DNA from 3 places in the Streptomyces phaeolivaceus genome. Region 3 is predicted to be linked to each of the others. Evidence: riboswitches for the same ligand, from Rfam matches in the RefSeq annotation. Region 3 holds a riboswitch; each other region holds the start of a gene.
The links. A riboswitch is a leader RNA that binds a small molecule or an ion and turns the genes downstream of it on or off. The one in region 3 is predicted to bind S-adenosylmethionine.

Region 1: another riboswitch for S-adenosylmethionine. It lies ahead of F9278_RS11060 (aminotransferase class V-fold PLP-dependent enzyme); the one in region 3 lies ahead of thrC (threonine synthase).
Region 2: another riboswitch for S-adenosylmethionine. It lies ahead of F9278_RS48415 (putative leader peptide); the one in region 3 lies ahead of thrC (threonine synthase).

Annotation. Positions count from the first base shown of each region.
Region 1 is NZ_CP045096.1:2,352,352-2,357,988, reverse strand. Features, by position in the region: gene qcrA (cytochrome bc1 complex Rieske iron-sulfur subunit) at 1-53, shown strand, start outside; gene qcrB (cytochrome bc1 complex cytochrome b subunit) at 50-1,690, shown strand; gene trpD (anthranilate phosphoribosyltransferase) at 1,843-2,907, shown strand; SAM riboswitch class IV at 3,114-3,229, shown strand; gene F9278_RS11060 (aminotransferase class V-fold PLP-dependent enzyme) at 3,356-4,717, shown strand; gene F9278_RS11055 (glycerate kinase family protein) at 4,678-5,637, opposite strand, start outside.
Region 2 is NZ_CP045096.1:176,167-181,803, forward strand. Features, by position in the region: gene F9278_RS01155 (DUF5958 family protein) at 1-77, shown strand, start outside; gene F9278_RS46735 (barstar family protein) at 70-534, opposite strand; gene F9278_RS46740 (hypothetical protein) at 954-1,157, shown strand; gene F9278_RS01165 (sulfite oxidase) at 1,201-2,475, opposite strand; SAM riboswitch class IV at 2,893-3,002, shown strand; gene F9278_RS48415 (putative leader peptide) at 3,036-3,152, shown strand; gene F9278_RS01170 (ABC transporter substrate-binding protein) at 3,388-5,010, shown strand; gene F9278_RS01175 (ABC transporter permease) at 5,014-5,637, shown strand, end outside.
Region 3 is NZ_CP045096.1:4,562,748-4,568,384, forward strand. Features, by position in the region: gene groL (chaperonin GroEL) at 6-1,628, opposite strand; gene F9278_RS21380 (cold-shock protein) at 1,981-2,187, opposite strand; gene F9278_RS21385 (ubiquitin-like small modifier protein 1) at 2,650-2,925, opposite strand; gene thrC (threonine synthase) at 2,968-4,272, opposite strand; SAM riboswitch class I at 4,290-4,464, opposite strand; gene F9278_RS21395 (glucosyl-3-phosphoglycerate synthase) at 4,596-5,540, shown strand.

The DNA of each region.
Region 1 (5,637 bases), 2.2 Mb from region 3:
CGGTCAGCGACTTCGAAGAGCCCGTTGGTCCTGCCTTCTGGGAGCGCGGATGAGTACTGCAACCACCACCGACGCACGCGACAAGCGTGAGAAGGCACCGGCCGGCGAGCGCGTCGCCGACTGGGCCGACGGCCGGCTCGGGATCTACTCCCTGGCCAAGGCCAACATGCGCAAGATCTTCCCCGACCACTGGTCGTTCATGCTGGGTGAGATCTGCCTGTACAGCTTCATCATCATCATCCTCACGGGTGTGTATCTGACGCTGTTCTTCCACCCGTCGATGAACGAGGTGGAGTACCACGGCAGCTACGTCCCGCTGCAGGGACAGCTGATGTCCGAGGCGTTCAACTCGACCATGCACATCTCCTTCGAGGTGCGCGGTGGTCTGCTGATCCGGCAGATCCACCACTGGGCGGCGCTGGTCTTCCTCGCCGGCATGTTCGTGCACATGATGCGGGTGTTCTTCACGGGCGCGTTCCGCAAGCCGCGTGAGGTCAACTGGCTGTTCGGCTTCCTGCTGTTCGTCCTCGGCATGTTCACCGGCTTCACCGGCTACTCGCTCCCGGACGACCTGCTCTCCGGCACCGGTGTCCGCTTCATGGAGGGCGCGGTCCTGTCCGTGCCGATCGTCGGCACGTACCTGTCGTTCTTCCTCTTCGGCGGCGAGTTCCCGGGCGGCGACTTCGTGGCCCGCTTCTACTCGGTCCACATCCTGCTGCTGCCGGGCATCATGCTCGGCCTGCTGGTGGCGCACCTGATCCTGGTCTTCTACCACAAGCACACGCAGTACGCGGGCCCCGGAAAGACGAACAACAACGTCGTCGGCATGCCGCTGCTCCCCGTGTACATGGCGAAGGCGGGCGGCTTCTTCTTCCTGGTCTTCGGTGTCATCGCGGTCATCTCGGCGATCGCCACGATCAACCCGATCTGGACCATGGGCCCCTACCGGCCCGACCAGGTCTCCACCGGCGCCCAGCCCGACTGGTACATGGGCTTCTCCGAGGGCCTGATCCGTGTCATGCCGGGCTGGGAGATCAACTTCTGGGGCCACACGCTCGTCCTGGGTGTGTTCATCCCGCTGGTGATCTTCCCGCTGGTCCTGGTGGCGATCGCGGTCTACCCGTTCATCGAGTCCTGGGTCACCGGCGACAAGCGCGAGCACCACATCCTGGACCGCCCGCGCAACGCCCCGACCCGTACGGCCTTCGGTGTCGCGTGGATCACCTGGTACATGGTCCTGCTGATCGGTGGTGGAAACGACCTCTGGGCGACCCACTTCCACCTGTCGATCAACTCGATCACCTGGTTCGTCCGGATCGCGTTCTTCGTGGCCCCGGTCCTCGCGTTCATCGTCACCAAGCGCATCTGCCTCGGCCTGCAGCGGCGGGACAAGGACAAGATCCTGCACGGTCGCGAGACCGGCATCATCAAGCGCCTGCCGCACGGTGAGTTCATCGAGGTCCACGAGCCGCTCAGCCAGGAGCAGCTGCACACGCTCACGGCGCACGAGCAGTACGCCCCGGCCGAGATCGGTGCCGCGGTCGACGAGAACGGTGTCGCCCGCAAGGTCACCCGCCTGCAGAAGCTCCGCGCCAAGCTGAGCAAGGGCTACTACGGCGAGGACAGCCAGATCGCCAAGCCGACCGTCGAGGAGTACAAGGAGATCACGAGCGGCCACGGCCACCACTGATCGCTTCGCTTCGCCACACCACGGTCGAAGGGCCCCCGTCCGATCTTCGGACGGGGGCCCTTCGCCGTGCCCGTGGCTGGATAGGGTGGGAGCGCACTTTTGATTTCATGGATCGCGCGGCATCTCGCGCGCCACGACACCCAGGAGCGGCTATGAGCGCTGTGACCCCCGCTGGAGGCGACACCGCGGCGGGCCGTTCCTGGCCCACCGTGCTGAACGCGCTGCTCTCCGGGCAGGACCAGGACGCCGGCGCCACGTTCTGGGCGATGGACCAGATCATGCGCGGTGAGGCGACGGACGCGCAGATCGCCGGGTTCGTGGTGGCGCTGCGGGCCAAGGGGGAGACCGTCGACGAGATCACCGGTCTCGTCGAGGCGCTGTACGAGCACGCCAATGTCATCGAGGTGTCCGGGAAGACCGTCGACATCGTCGGTACGGGCGGGGACGGCGCCAAGACCGTCAACATCTCCACGATGTCGTCGATCGTCGTCGCCGGTACGGGCGCGAAGGTCGTCAAGCACGGCAACCGGGCCGCGTCGTCTGCGTCCGGGGCTTCCGATGTGCTGGAGAAGCTGGGCGTCAATCTGGAGCTGACGCCGAAGCGGGTCGCCGAGGTCGCCGAGGAGGCCGGGATCACCTTCTGCTTCGCGGTGAAGTTCCATCCGGCGCTGCGTCATGTGGCCGCCGCGCGCGGGCAGTTGGGCATCCGGACCGTCTTCAACGCGCTGGGGCCGCTGGCGAACCCGGCGAAGGTGCGGGCCCAGGCGGTCGGTGTCGCCGACCCCCGGATGGCGCCCATCATGGCCGGTGTCCTCGCCGAGCGCGGCAACTCGTCACTGGTCTTCCGCGGCGACGACGGCCTGGACGAACTGACGACCACGGCGACGTCGCGGGTGTGGGTCGTCCGGGACGGCAAGGTGACGGAAGAGGCGTTCGACCCGCGTGACGTCGGCCTGGAGCTGGTGCCCGTGGAGGCGCTGCGGGGGGCCGACGCGTCCTTCAACGCGGATGTCGCGCGGCGGTTGCTGGGTGGGGAGACCGGTCCCGTGCGGGATGCGGTCCTGCTCAACTCGGCGGCGGCGCTGGTGGCGTTGGACCCGACATCCGCGTCGCTCGCGGAGCAGCTGCGGGACGGGATGGCGAAGGCGGCGGAGTCGATCGATTCCGGGGCGGCTCGGCGGGCCCTTGAGCGGTGGGTCGCGGCGACGAACCGGTAGTTCTGCGGGTGCGGGTGCGGGTGCGGGTGCGGGTGCGGGTGCGGGTGCGGGTGCGTGGGGGCTGGTCGCGCAGTTCCCCGCGCCCCTGAAAAGCCGGGGCTGCGCGAGAAGCCCCACCGGCCCCCACCGGCCCCCACCGGCCCGCACCCGCCCAACATCCGGACACAAGTTGCGGCGCGACGATCACTTCACGTAGGTTTTCGACAGGTCATGAGTGACAGCCCATAGCCCCGGCTGGCTGTCCGGCAACCCTCCGTCCGTGGCGGGGTGCCCCGGGTGAAGACCGGGCCATAGGCAGCGAGGTCTACGGCAAGCGCGGTTACGAGGGAGTCTTCCGTGAGCAAGCGAATGCGATAGGGCCGCCGAGCCCCGCCTCCGCGCACCCTTCTCTCTTTCCTCCACATGCGCCCTTCCCTTCCTTCGCGCATGCCTCTCACGGGAGTTCGCCATGTCCGTCTTCACCGCTGCCGCCGACCAGTCCGTTTGTGCCCCGTTGTCCGTTCTGGGGCGAGATGTCACCGTCCCGCTCGTCACCGGCGGCGAGGTCACCTACGCCGCCCTCGACTACGCGGCCAGCGCCCCGGCCCTGCAGCGCGTCTGGGACGACGTGGCGGCGTACGCGCCGTACTACGGGAGCGTGCACCGGGGCGCCGGGTACCTCTCGCAGCTGTCGACGGACCTCTTCGAGAACGCCCGGAGGACCGTCGCCGAGTTCCTCGACTGCCGGGACGGCGACCAGGTCGTGTTCACCCGGTCGACCACCGACTCGCTGAACCTCCTCGCCGCCGCCCTCCCCGCCGACTGCCAGGTCTTCGTCTTCGAGACCGAGCACCACGCCTCGCTGCTGCCCTGGCGGGACGCGCGGGTGACCTACCTGGACGCGCCCCGGACGCCCGAGCAGGCCGTCGCCACCCTGGAGACCGCGCTCGCCGGACGCGACCCGTTCGGGCCGGCGCTGGTGTGCGTCACCGGTGCCTCCAATGTCACCGGGGAGATCTGGCCGGTGCGGGAGCTGGCCGCCGCCGCGCACGCGCACGGTGCGCGGATCGTGCTCGACGCGGCCCAGCTGGCACCCCACCACCCCGTCTCCGTACAGGAGTTGGACGTCGACTGGGTCGCCTTCTCCGGCCACAAGCTGTACGCGCCCTTCGGCTCGGGCGTCCTCGCCGGCCGCGCCGACTGGCTCACCGCGGCCGAGCCGTACCTCGCCGGGGGCGGAGCCTCCCGCAAGGTCACCCGGCGCACCGACGGCGGTGTGGACGTCGAGTGGCACGAGACCGCCGCCCGGCACGAGGCCGGCTCGCCCAACGTCATCGGCGCCTACTCCATCGCCTCCGCCTGCAAGGCCCTCACCGAGGCCGGGTTCGACACGCTGGTCGCCCGTGAGCGGTATCTGATCGACGTCGTACGGGCCGGGCTAGCCGAGGTGCCCGAGGTGCGGATCCTCTCCCTCTTCGGGGACGACGCCCCGCGCGTCGGTGTCCTCTCCTTCGTCGTAGAGGGCTGGAACAGCTCCCACTTCGCCGCCGCGCTCTCCGCCGAGTACGGCATCGGCGTACGCGACGGTCTCTTCTGCGCGCACCCCCTCGTCCGCGCCCTCCTCGGCAGTGAGCCGCAGGCGCAGGGCGAGTGCGGCGCACCCGAGGCCGCGCCCGGCGAGCGGTCCCTCAACGCGATCCGGGTGAGCTTCGGCGCGGGCACCCCCGACGAGCACGTGGAGCGGTTCGTGGGCGCGGTGAAGGAGCTGGTGAGCAACGGCGCGCAGTGGAACTACCGCACGGAGGACGGTCGTTGCGTCCCGGCCGTCTGAACCGCGCCAGCCGTCTGAACCGCGCTGACCGCGCCATTCGTTCCGGCCGTTCCGGCCGTTCCGGCCGTCACCCGCGCGCCCAGCACGATCATCCGTAGCGCCCGTTCCGTGGCGTCCGTGAGCAGCTCGTGTGCGCGGACCAGGGCCTCGGCGAGGGCCATCGGCGCGGGCAGGATGCCGGTGTACGCGTCCACGCCGGGCACCTGGTGCGCGCCCTCGCCCAGGGTGCCCGCGAGGGCGAGGACCGGGCGGCCGTGCAGCTTGGCGCGGCGGGCCACCTCGGCGGGCACCTTGCCCCGAGGGGTCTGGTGATCGAGGGCGCCCTCGGCCGTGATGACCAGATCGGCGCGGGCCAGCCGGGCGTCGAGGTCCAGATGGCCCAGCAGCACCTCGAAGCGGGGGAGCAGCCGGGCCCCCAGCGCGGCCAGCCCGGCGCCGAGCCCGCCCGAGGCGCCCGTGCCGGGGCCGGTCCGGAGATCCGTACGCGGCGGGGCGAGGTCGCGGGTGAGGACACGTGCCCAGTTCTCCAGGCCCGCCGAGAGTTCCTCGACCCGCTCCGGCGTCGCCCCTTTCTGCGGGCCGAAGACCCGGGCGACCCCCCGCTCGCCGCACAGCACGTTGAACGGGTTGCAGGCGACCAGCAGTTCCACGTCCGCGAGGCGGGGGTCCAGGCCGGACGGGTCGACGCGGCGCAGCCGGGGCAACTCCCCGCCTCCCGGCGGCAGTTCGACACCGTCCGCGTCCAGCAGTCGCGCGCCCAGCGCCTGGAGGGCACCGGCCCCGCCGTCCGACGTCCCGGAGTCGCCGCAGCCGACCAGGATCCGCCGTACGCCGGTGTCGAGCGCGGCACGGATCAGTTCGCCGACGCCGTACGTGGTCGTGGCGCCGGGGTCGCGGAGGGTGTGCGGGACGAGGGAGAG
Region 2 (5,637 bases), 4.4 Mb from region 3:
ACGGTCGGCGGCGCGAGCGGTTCTGCCGCGGTGGCTGCGGTCACTGGTGGCACGCCCTGTCCGCCACCGTCATGTGAGCGTGACGCGTGTGCCGCCCCCGGCCAGGACTTCGAGGGTCGCGGTGACCAGGTCGTACGGTTCGCCCTCCGGTGTCAGGACGTGGGACAGGTGTTCGTGGGCGATCGGGGCGTTCCGCCAGCGCACGGTCGCGGGCGAGGTGGGGCCGAAGTTGCCGCGCAGACAGTCCACCAAGGCGTCGAGGCAGCCGCCGAAGTAGCCGCCGGGGCCGTTGACGGCCTCACCCAGGGCCGGATAGAGGCTCGGCTCGTCGGTGATGCACCGGCCGTCCAACTCGGACGCCCCTCCGGCGGGGCGGTCCCGGTGGTCCAGTCGGCACCCCCGTTCGCGGACCAGGTCGAGCCAGGCCCCGCGTTGCCGGGTGTCCAGGTCGGTCCAAGCTCCGGGGGCGTCCGGCGGGGCGGCGAGCCAGCGCCGCCAGACGGGCCAGGCGTACTCGGGTACGGGTTCGGACACCTCTCCGTCGAGTTCCAGATCGATGAGGTCCGTCCCGTGCGAGGACGGGCCCCACGCACGGACCTTGGGCCGCAGCAGCCGGTCCGTGAGCGGTTCGCCCCTGTCGTCGTGTATCTCCAGCCACGCCTCGTCCAGGTCCAGGGCACGCCGAGTGCCCGTCGCGAGCGCACGCCGCAGCCGATCGCTCGGGGCGAACCCCCGGAGGACAAGGGGGCGCGGCAGCTGGTCGGGGCGGCAGGACGCGGGCGATCTCTTGGCAAGAGCCCAGCCAGCGCCGGCCGTCGTGCAGTCGGACCGGGGCCCGGTGTCCCTCGGGCGGGCCGTCGTAGTCGTCCAGGCCGGTGAGCACGAGGCTGTTCCATCCCGGGCCCGGGACCGGGCCGAGACCGTGCCGTCGCGGGTATGGTCCGGTGCGGTTCGTGCGCGGGTGCGGGCCGAGGCATTCCGCGTCTTCCAGTGGCCACGCGTCGAGCGTCCTCTGGAACGCCCTGTTCGACCCCCGCGACATCCTCGACCTCATCAAGAGCGGCCGTACCGAGGACGAGGCCGCCTCCCGTCTGGTGACCGCCCTCCGCGGCGCCCTCATCGGCTGGTCCACGACACCGGACCGCAGGGACGACTGAGCCGGCGGGCCCCGACCGGGCCCGCCGACCGGACGTCCGTGGGTCACACCACGCTCACGGGATGCCGTACCACCGCGTCGAACAGATAGCCCTGGGTGTTGGGCACGGCGGTGTCCGGCTGGGTGCGGCCGGCCGTGTCGGTGGCGCGGGCCAGCAGGTGGGTGGCGCCGGGCGCGTCGGGCCGCCAGCCGACGGACCAGCGGGTCCAGGTGCCGGAGCGGGGGCGGTCGTGCAGCCGGGCGGGCCGCCAGTTCGTGCCGCCGTCGGTGCTGACGTCGACATGGGCGACACCACCCGCGCCCGACCACGACCGCCCGTGCAGCACATGTTTCCGCCCCGCCGTGAACGTGGCCCCGCGCGCCAGTTCGAAGGCGCTCTTCGTGGTCTGCCGGGTGAGCGGCGCGCTGCCGCCCTCGGGGTGGGCGGGCCCGAACAGCCGGTAGAAGGCGGTGTTCCAGGGCGAGAACAGCGGCTGCGCGGACACCTCGATGTCACCGACCCACTTGATCGACGCGATCCCGATCCAGGACGGCACCAGCACCCGCACCGGGTGGCCGTGGTCGTACGGCAGTGGCTCACCGTTCATCTCGTACGCGAGCAGCACATCGTCGAGCGCCTTGGCGAGCGGCAGCGGCCTGCGCACCCGGCCCAGGCTCTCCCCGCCGCTGACGAACTCGGCGTCGAGGCCCCGGGGTTGCACATCGACGGCGTACGGGGAGAGCCCGGCTCCGCGCAGCACATCGGCAAGGCGCACCCCGCGCCAGCGGGCGACGCCGATCGCGCCCAGGGTCCAGGCGGTGCCGGTGACGGTCTCGCCCTGCTGGGTCGTGTAGAAGGAGCGGCCGTTCCCGGCGCACTCGACGAACGCGGTGCGGGTGACGGCCGGCAGGGCGCGCAGTTCGTCGTAGCCGAACTCCACCGGCCGGTCCTCGCCGGGGGCGCCGCGCAGCCCGCTCCCCCACAGCCGCAGCCGCCAGTCGGCGGCGTCCAGGACGGGGGTGGTGGTGTGGTTGCGTACGAAGAACAGGCTGTTGGGGGTGTGGTGGCCGGTGCCGCGCAGGGCTTCCCAGCGGGTCTCGGCGTTCGTGCCGCGCTGGATGAACCACTCGGGCGGCAGGGGTTTGACGATCGGTGTGTCGGCGGCGTGGGCGGGCCGTGCGGTGCCGAGCGCGGTTCCGGCGGCCGTGGCGGCGAGCAGGGTGAGCAGCCGACGGCGTGAGACGCCGTCGGCCCTGGCCTCACCGGCGAGCCACTGGCGCAGCCTGCGACGGTCGTAGTCGGTCTCGTGGCGGTGACCGGCGGGGGTGGGAGAGAGCATGGCGGATCCTCGTCATGCGGAGTGAAGGAGCACGGCAGGGACGGGAGGAGTGGCGGAGTAGGGGTGGCGGAGACGGCAGGGATGGCAGCGATGGCGGAGACGCCAGGGGTTGCAGGGGTTGCGCGCACAACTGGCTTACGCGGCAAGGTGGTTGGCGGCGGCCTCGGAGAGGCGCGCGATCAGCCGGTCGGCCGACAGAGCGCGGCGGCCACACGGACGAGGTCCACGGCGCGGCGGCGGGTCAGCGGCTCCGACAACGGCATGGCGGGATGCAAGCACGTGCGGCGGGGGATGTCAACGGAGCGTTCCGGTAGGCGCGATACGGGCCGCGCCGCGCGCCGGGGCGCTCTCTTCGTCCGCACTCTGCTCCCCGCCCGGCGTTGACGGGCCGCGAAAACGATCGCTAAAGTTTCAACTGGCATTGAGTGTCAGCGTCAAGCCCTGGCTTGCTGACCGGCAACCCTCCGCCGCGGTGGGGTGCTCCAGGTGAAAGCCCGGCCGGATCGCCGATCCGGCAAGCGCGTGGCCCCTGACAGGGCCTGGAACACGGAGGAGTGAGCATGCGGTACAGCGCCATCTCCGGTCCCTCCGGCACGGTCGCGGCGGCTCACTCCCGGTTCTCCCGCCGACGCCACATCGACCTGCAGCGCATCACCAGCTGTCTGTGTCGCGGCTGACCGCAGCCCCCAAGCCGATCTAGGGCGTTCCCCCGCTGGTCTCAGCCGTTCCGGCACCGGCGACGCATGCCCCTTTCCCGGCTCTTTTCCGTTTTCCTTTCCGCTTCCTTGTCCTTCCTTCTTCTCCCTCACCCTCCACAGCCGTGTCGTCCTGCCCTGGAGCGACACCATCCGCGTATCTCCGCCGTCCGCACGAGCCCGTGCGGGACGGCTTTCGAGTAGGAGAACCACTTCCGTGATATCGCATCCGGATTCCCGCCCCGCCCGATGGGCGACACTGACCGCGCTCCTCACCACCGGTGCACTGCTGACCGCCTGCTCGTCCGGAAGCGGCGGCGGTGCGAGCGACGGCACCGGCCGGCCGAAGTCCGGCGGCACCCTGACCTTCGCGGTGGGCTCCGACGCCGGCTGCGTGGACCCGCAGCAGGTCGGCAGCAACGACACCATCTACTCCCTGCGTCAGATCGTCGACTCCCTGACCGACCAGGATCCCAAGACCGGCAGGATCGTGCCGTGGCTGGCGAAGAGCTGGGACATCAGCAAGGACACGAAGACCTTCACCTTCCACCTCCGATCAGGGGTCACCTTCAGCGACGGGTCAACGCTCACCGCGCAGGTGGTCAAGGACAACTTCGACGCGGTGCCGAAGCTGGGCGCCCTCGCGACCCTGGCCCAGGGGTATCTGAGCGGGGTGGAGAGCACCACCGTGGTCGACCCGCTCACCGTGCGGGTGAGCTTCAAGCAGCCCAACGCCCAGTTCCTCCAGGCCACTTCCACGTTCTCGCTGGGCATCGAGTCGTCGGCGAGCGTGAAGCGGGCCCCGAAGCAGAAGTGCAGCGACGGGGTCGTCGGCAGCGGCCCGTTCACCCTGAAGCAGTATGTGCAGAACCGTTCCATCACCTTGGCCAAGCGGACCAAGTACGCCTGGGGTTCCGCGCTGTGGAGCAAGAAGGGCGAGGCGTACCTCGACCGGCTGGTGTTCAAGGTGGTGCCGGAGGCCGGTGTGCGCACCGGCAGCCTGCAGTCCGGTCAGGTGGACGCGATCAGCAGCGTCGGCAGGGCCGACGAGAGCGCGCTCAAGGGTGCCCAGGTGAACCTGGCGGCACGGGCCAACCCGGGCAATGTGTTCAACCTGGGGCTGAACAACTCCCGGCCGCTGCTGAAGGATGTGAAGGTACGGCAGGCGATCCTGTTCGCCGTCGACCGGCAGCAGATCGTGGACGCGGTGTTCCCGACCGGCACCCGGCCGGCCACGAGCATCCTGGCGCACACCACCCCGGACTACACGGACCTCGGCAAGGACCTGGCGCACGACGCGGCGAAGGCCAAGTCCCTGCTGGACGAGGCCGGTTGGAAGACCGGCGGCGACGGCATCCGGACGAAGGACGGCGACAGACTGAGCCTGACCGTCTCCTGGTTCGCCAACGCGGCCACCAACCAGCCCGCCCTGGAGCTGATCCAGCAGCAGCTCAAGGCCGTCGGTATCGACATCGTCCTCAAGGAACGGCAGATCAGCCAGTTCGCCACGACCCTGCAGTCCGGTGACTTCGACGCCGTATGGGGCAATGTCACCCGCGCCGACCCCGACATCCTGCGCAGCTCCTACTCCACGAAGCTCGCCAACTTCTACCATCTGCCCGCGAGCCCGCTCGACTCGCTGCTGACCCGGCAGGCGGCGACCAGCGACGCCACCGAGCGCGCGCAACTGGTCGAGCAGGCACAGCGGTTGATCGTGAGGAACGCGTATGTCGTACCCGTGGTGGAGCTGCAGACCCAGCTCGGGGTGGCCAAGAAGGTGCACGACCTCGGCTTCGAGGCATCCAGCCGGATCCAGCTGCACGACACCTGGATCGGCTGACGCGTGCGCCGCTATGTGGTCAAGCGCGTCGCGCAGGCGGTCGGGGTGCTGTGGGCTGCCTACACCGTCTCGTTCCTGGTGCTGATCCTCCTCCCCGGTGACCCGGTGTCGGCGATGGCCGGCGCCGGGGCGGAGGCCGGCACGGTCGACCCTGCGCAGCTGGCGAGGCTGCGCCACGAGTACGGCTTCGACAAGCCCGTGCTCGCGCAGTACGCCGACCATCTCGGCCGGGCGGTGCGCGGGGACTTCGGCGACGCCATCTCCACCGGCCGCCCGGTGACCTCGACGCTGGGCGACGCGCTGCCGCAGACCCTGACGCTGACCGGTACGGCGCTGCTGCTCGCGGTGGTTCTCGGCGGCGGTCTCGCGGTGCTGGCGACCTACACCTCGCGGCGGTGGCTGCGGCAACTGCTGCTGTCGTTGCCGCCGCTGGGGGTCTCGGTGCCGACCTTCTGGGTGGGGCTGCTGCTGGTCGAGGTGTTCTCGTTCCGGCTGCGCTGGTTCCCGGCGTTCGGCAACGACGGGCCGCGGGGCCTGGTGCTGCCGGCGCTGACGCTGGCGATCCCGACCGGCGCGCAGATCGCCCAGGTCCTGGCCAAGAGCCTGCTCACCGCCCTGGATCAGGCC
Region 3 (5,637 bases):
GTCGATCAGAAGTCCATGTCACCGCCCGGCATACCGCCACCGGCGGGCGCGGAGGACTTCTCCGGCTTGTCGGCGATGACGGCCTCGGTGGTGAGGAAGAGCGCGGCGATGGAGGCGGCGTTCTGCAGGGCGGAACGCGTGACCTTCGCCGGGTCGATGATGCCGGAGGCGATCATGTCGACGTACTCACCGGTCGCGGCGTTGAGGCCGTGGCCGACCGCGAGGTTGCGGACCTTCTCCACGACGACGCCGCCCTCAAGACCACCGTTGACGGCGATCTGCTTGAGCGGGGCCTCCAGGGCGAGCTTCACGGCGTTGGCGCCGGTCGCCTCGTCACCCTCCAGCTCCAGCTTCTCGAAGACCGAGGAGGCCTGCAGCAGGGCCACGCCACCACCGGCGACGATGCCCTCCTCGACGGCCGCCTTCGCGTTGCGAACGGCGTCCTCGATGCGGTGCTTGCGCTCCTTCAGCTCGACCTCGGTCGCGGCACCGGCCTTGATGACGGCCACGCCGCCCGCGAGCTTCGCCAGGCGCTCCTGGAGCTTCTCGCGGTCGTAGTCCGAGTCGCTGTTCTCGATCTCGACGCGGATCTGGTTGACCCGGCCCTGCACCTGCTCGGTCTCACCGGCACCGTCGACGATCGTGGTCTCGTCCTTGGCGATGACGACCTTGCGGGCGCGGCCCAGCAGGTCCAGCGTCGCGTTCTCCAGCTTGAGACCGACCTCCTCGGAGATGACCTCGCCGCCCGTGAGGATGGCGATGTCATTGAGCATGGCCTTGCGGCGGTCACCGAAGCCCGGGGCCTTGACCGCCACCGAGCGGAAGGTGCCCTTGATCTTGTTGACGACCAGGGTCGACAGGGCCTCGCCCTCGATGTCCTCGGCGATGATCAGCAGCGGCTTGCCGGACTGCATGACCTTCTCCAGAAGCGGGAGCAGGTCCTTGACCGAGCCGATCTTGGAGTTGGCGATGAGGATGTAAGGGTCCTCCAGCACCGCCTCCATGCGCTCCATGTCGGTCGCGAAGTACGCCGAGATGTAGCCCTTGTCGAAGCGCATGCCCTCGGTGAGCTCAAGCTCCAGACCGAAGGTCTGCGACTCCTCGACGGTGATGACGCCTTCCTTGCCGACCTTGTCCATGGCCTCGGCGATCAGCTCGCCGATCTGGGTGTCGGCGGCGGAGATGGAGGCGGTGGAGGCGATCTGCTCCTTGGTCTCGACCTCCTTGGCCTGGTCGAGCAGCGCACCGGAGACGGCCTCGACGGCCTTCTCGATACCGCGCTTGAGGGCCATCGGGTTGGCACCGGCGGCTACGTTGCGCAGGCCTTCCTTGACCAGGGCCTGGGCGAGAACGGTCGCCGTGGTCGTACCGTCGCCGGCGACGTCGTCCGTCTTCTTGGCGACTTCCTTGACCAGCTCGGCGCCGATCTTCTCGTACGGGTCCTCGAGCTCGATCTCCTTGGCGATGGAGACACCATCGTTGGTGATCGTGGGGGCGCCCCACTTCTTCTCGAGGACGACGTTGCGGCCCTTGGGGCCGAGCGTCACCTTGACGGCGTCCGCGAGCTGGTTCATGCCGCGCTCGAGGCCGCGCCGCGCCTCCTCGTCGAACGCGATGATCTTGGCCATGTGAAGTGGTCCTCCCGGACTGGGGTGGATTGCTCCGGACCGCGCTGGCGCCCGCGACGGACGGCTCGCCTGCCTCGTGGTTCCTTGCCCCACATGGCCTGCGGGCCTCACCGACCCGATCCTCGTTGTCACTCTCACCTTCAGAGTGCTAACGCCAATGATTAGCACTCGCCCCCTGCGAGTGCAAGCGGCTCTTGATGATCCGCAGGTGAACGCGCCCGTGCGCCTCCCGTGCGCGACCCCCCGGCGAGCCCGCCCCCGGGCACACGGAAGGGCTCGCACCCCCGTACAGGGATGCGAGCCCTCCGATGAAGAACGAAGAACGTCGCTGCGTTAAAGCCCGGCGCGCACTTCAGCCGGCCGCGAGTCGGACCATGTCCGCCTGCGGCCCCTTCTGACCCTGCGAGATCTCGAACTCGACCCGCTGGCCCTCTTCCAGGGTGCGGTAACCGTCCATCTGGATCGCGCTGTAGTGGACGAATACATCCGCACCACCGTCGACCGCGATGAAGCCGTACCCCTTCTCCGCGTTGAACCACTTGACGGTGCCCTGAGCCATGCCTAACTCCCCTATTACTGGCCCTTGCACAGATCCACACTTCGCGGATCCGGGTCAGACCTCACCCCCCAACGGTTGGGGGTGTGCGCCGGAACGCGTCGACCGCGGCCGAATGTATCTGTCCAACTGCCCTCTGCAACAGGTCAATGGGACGAGAATTCTGGACACGACCGGTCGGGAATGTACGAACAATTCGCCCGAATTCAGGGCAAGTCGGGCCCCATAAAAGGGAAGAAATACGCAAAAGGCCTGCACACTTTGGCTACTTCATATAGGGCGTGCGGCGCGATCAAATATGCGCCCGGCATGCAATCACTACGGTGATCGGACCGGGTTCCCCAACTGTACCGCGCTCAACCATAGAGAATTGCCCCCTCCGCTTCTCTCGCGGAGGGGGCAATTCGATGAACTCTCGGTAATCAAAGTTACCGACGGTTACTACCGGCGGGTACCGACCGGCGGTCAGCCACCGGCGACCGCGGGAATGATCGACACACCCGCACCGTCCGGAGTCGCCGTCTCCAGCCCCTGCTCGAACCGGACATCGTCGTCGTTCACGTACACATTCACGAACCGCCGCAACTTGCCCTGATCATCCAGAACCCGGGCGGCGATCCCATTGTGGTTCTTTTCGAGATCGGCGATGACTTCGCCAAGGGTGGCCCCCTCGGCGGTCACCTCGGCCTGCCCACCCGTGTAGGTGCGAAGGATGGTGGGGATGCGGACGGAAACGCTCACGATGGGACCTCCGGTCGGGAATGTGTGCTGTTCGAGGCGGTCTTACGCGAGACCGGCCTCATGGAACGAATCGAGGTTGGGCCGGATGGTCGCGGTCAGCCCGGTCCCGGCCACCGCGTCCAGGGTCTTGAGACCGTCCCCCGTGTTGAGGACGACGGTCGTCAGCGTCGGGTCGAGCACCCCGTCCTCGATCAGCTTCTTCGCGACCCCCACGGTCACCCCGCCCGCGGTCTCCGCGAAGATCCCCTCGGTCCGCGCCAGCAGCTTGATCGCCTCGACGACCTGCTCGTCCGTCACGTCCTCCACGGCCCCACCGGTCCGCCGCGCGATGTCGATCACATACGGCCCGTCCGCCGGGTTGCCGATCGCCAGCGACTTCGCGATGGTGTTCGGCTTCTGCGGGCGCACCACGTCGTGCCCGGCCTTGAAGGCCACCGACACCGGCGAGCACCCCTCCGCCTGCGCACCGAAGATCTTGTACGGCTTGTCCTCGACGAGCCCGAGCTTGATCAGCTCCTGGAGCCCCTTGTCGATCTTCGTGAGCTGCGACCCGGAGGCGATCGGCACCACCAGCTGGTCGGGCAGCTGCCAGCCGAGCTGCTCGCAGATCTCGTACGCGAGGGTCTTGGAGCCCTCCGCGTAGTACGGCCGCAGATTGACGTTCACGAAGCCCCAGCCCTCGCCGGCCGGGTCGCCGATCAGCTCGGAGCAGAAGCGGTTCACATCGTCGTAGTTGCCCTCGATGCCGACCAGCGCGCCGCCGTAGACGGCGGCCATGACGACCTTGCCCTGCTCCAGGTCGTGCGGGATGAACACACAGGACCGGAAGCCGGCGCGGGCGGCGGCGGCGCCGACGGCACCGGCCAGGTTGCCCGTGGAGGAGCAGGAGAGGGTGGTGAAACCGAAGGCACGGGCCGCTTCGAGGGCCTGGGCGACGACGCGGTCCTTGAAGGAGTGCGTCGGATTGCCCGAGTCGTCCTTGATGAAGAGCTTGCCGGTGTCGACGCCGAGCGCGGCGGCCAGGTTGTCGGCCTTGACGAGCTGGGTCCAGCCGGGGTTGATGTTCGGCTTGGTGGCCACATCGGCGGGGACGGGCAGGAGGGGCGCGTAACGCCAGATGTTCGCGGGCCCGGACTCGATCCGCTTCCGCAGCTCCTCCGTGTCGTAGGAGGAGTAGTCGTACGCGATCTCCAGCGGCCCGAAACACTCCTCGCAGGCGAAGACCGGTCCGAGAGGTACGCGGTGTCCGCACTCGCGACAGCTCAGGGCGGCGGCGGGGCCGAGGTCTACTGTGGAGGCGGAGCCGGATTCGGATTCGGTGGTGCTTGCAACAGTCTGCGCAGCCATGGAGGCGAGGCCCTTTCTCCTCATCTTCCTCACGACGCACTTCGCCGTGAGACGGATTTGGCACCTTCCCGAGCCGGGAGCCTCACCACGATGACGATGATCGAATGACGATGATCGGATGACGTGGTCAGACCGGCTGGAGGGTTGCCGGGGCTTCATCGGGCCGTATCCCTCTGCCCCTCTGGATGAGCGGTATTTGGTTGTATACGCCGACGGGCACCGACATGCGATGGTCACCAGCGTTGTCCAAGACTGTAACCGAAGGCCAGGACAGTTGAGAGAGCCGTCCGAACCGCGAGATGAACGCAGAGGAGCCGCGCACTGTGCTGAAGGAAGTCGAGCGCTGGCTGAGCACCCGCTCCTGGTCCATGTCCGACCGCCCGCTCCACAAGATCATGGCCGCCAAACGGGCCACGGGACAGACGGTCAGCGTCGTCCTGCCCGCGCTGAACGAGGAGGAGACGGTCGGCGACATCGTCGCGATCATCCGTCATGACCTCATGCGGCAGGTCCCGCTCGTCGACGAGATCGTGGTCGTCGACTCCGGTTCGACCGACCGGACGTCCCAGGTCGCGGCAGCCGCCGGGGCGAGGGTCGTGCACCGCGACGCGATTCTGCCCCGCCTCCCGGCCGTCCCCGGCAAGGGCGAGGTGCTGTGGCGGTCGCTCCTGGTGACCTCGGGCGACATCGTCTGCTTCATCGACGCGGACCTCAAGGAGTTCTCGTCGGACTTCGTCTCCGGGATCGTCGGCCCGCTGCTCACCGACCCCGGTGTGGACCTCGTCAAGGCGATGTACGACCGGCCCCTCGGCTCCGCCGCCGGCCAGGGCGGCCGTGTGACCGAACTCATGGCCCGCCCCCTCCTCAACATGCACTGGCCCCAGCTGGCCGGCTTCGTCCAGCCGCTCGGCGGCGAGTACGCGGCGCGGCGGTCGCTGCTGGAGCAGCTTCCGTTCCCCGTCGGCTACGGCGTCGAGCTGGGCATGCTGGTCGACGCGCTGCACCTCGTCGGCCTCGACGCGCTCTCCCAGGTCGATGTGGGTGTCCGCAAGCACCGGCACCAGGACGGGGCGGCACTGGGGCGGATGTCCGCGGCGATCTATCGCACCGCCCAGCTGCGGCTGGCCCGCGGCCACCTGATCCGGCCCGTCCTCACCCAGTTCGAACGCGGACGCGAGGGCTTCGAGCCGCGCACGTACTCGGTGGACCTGGAGGAACGGCCGCCGATGGTGGATGTCGAGGAGTACGTGGAGCGCAAGGCGGCGTGATCTTTTGGGGCGGCGGGGGTGCGTTGCGTTGTCGGGTGCGGGTCCGGTGGGGGCTGGTCGCGCAGTTCCCCGCGCCCCTGAAAAAGCAGGGGCCGCG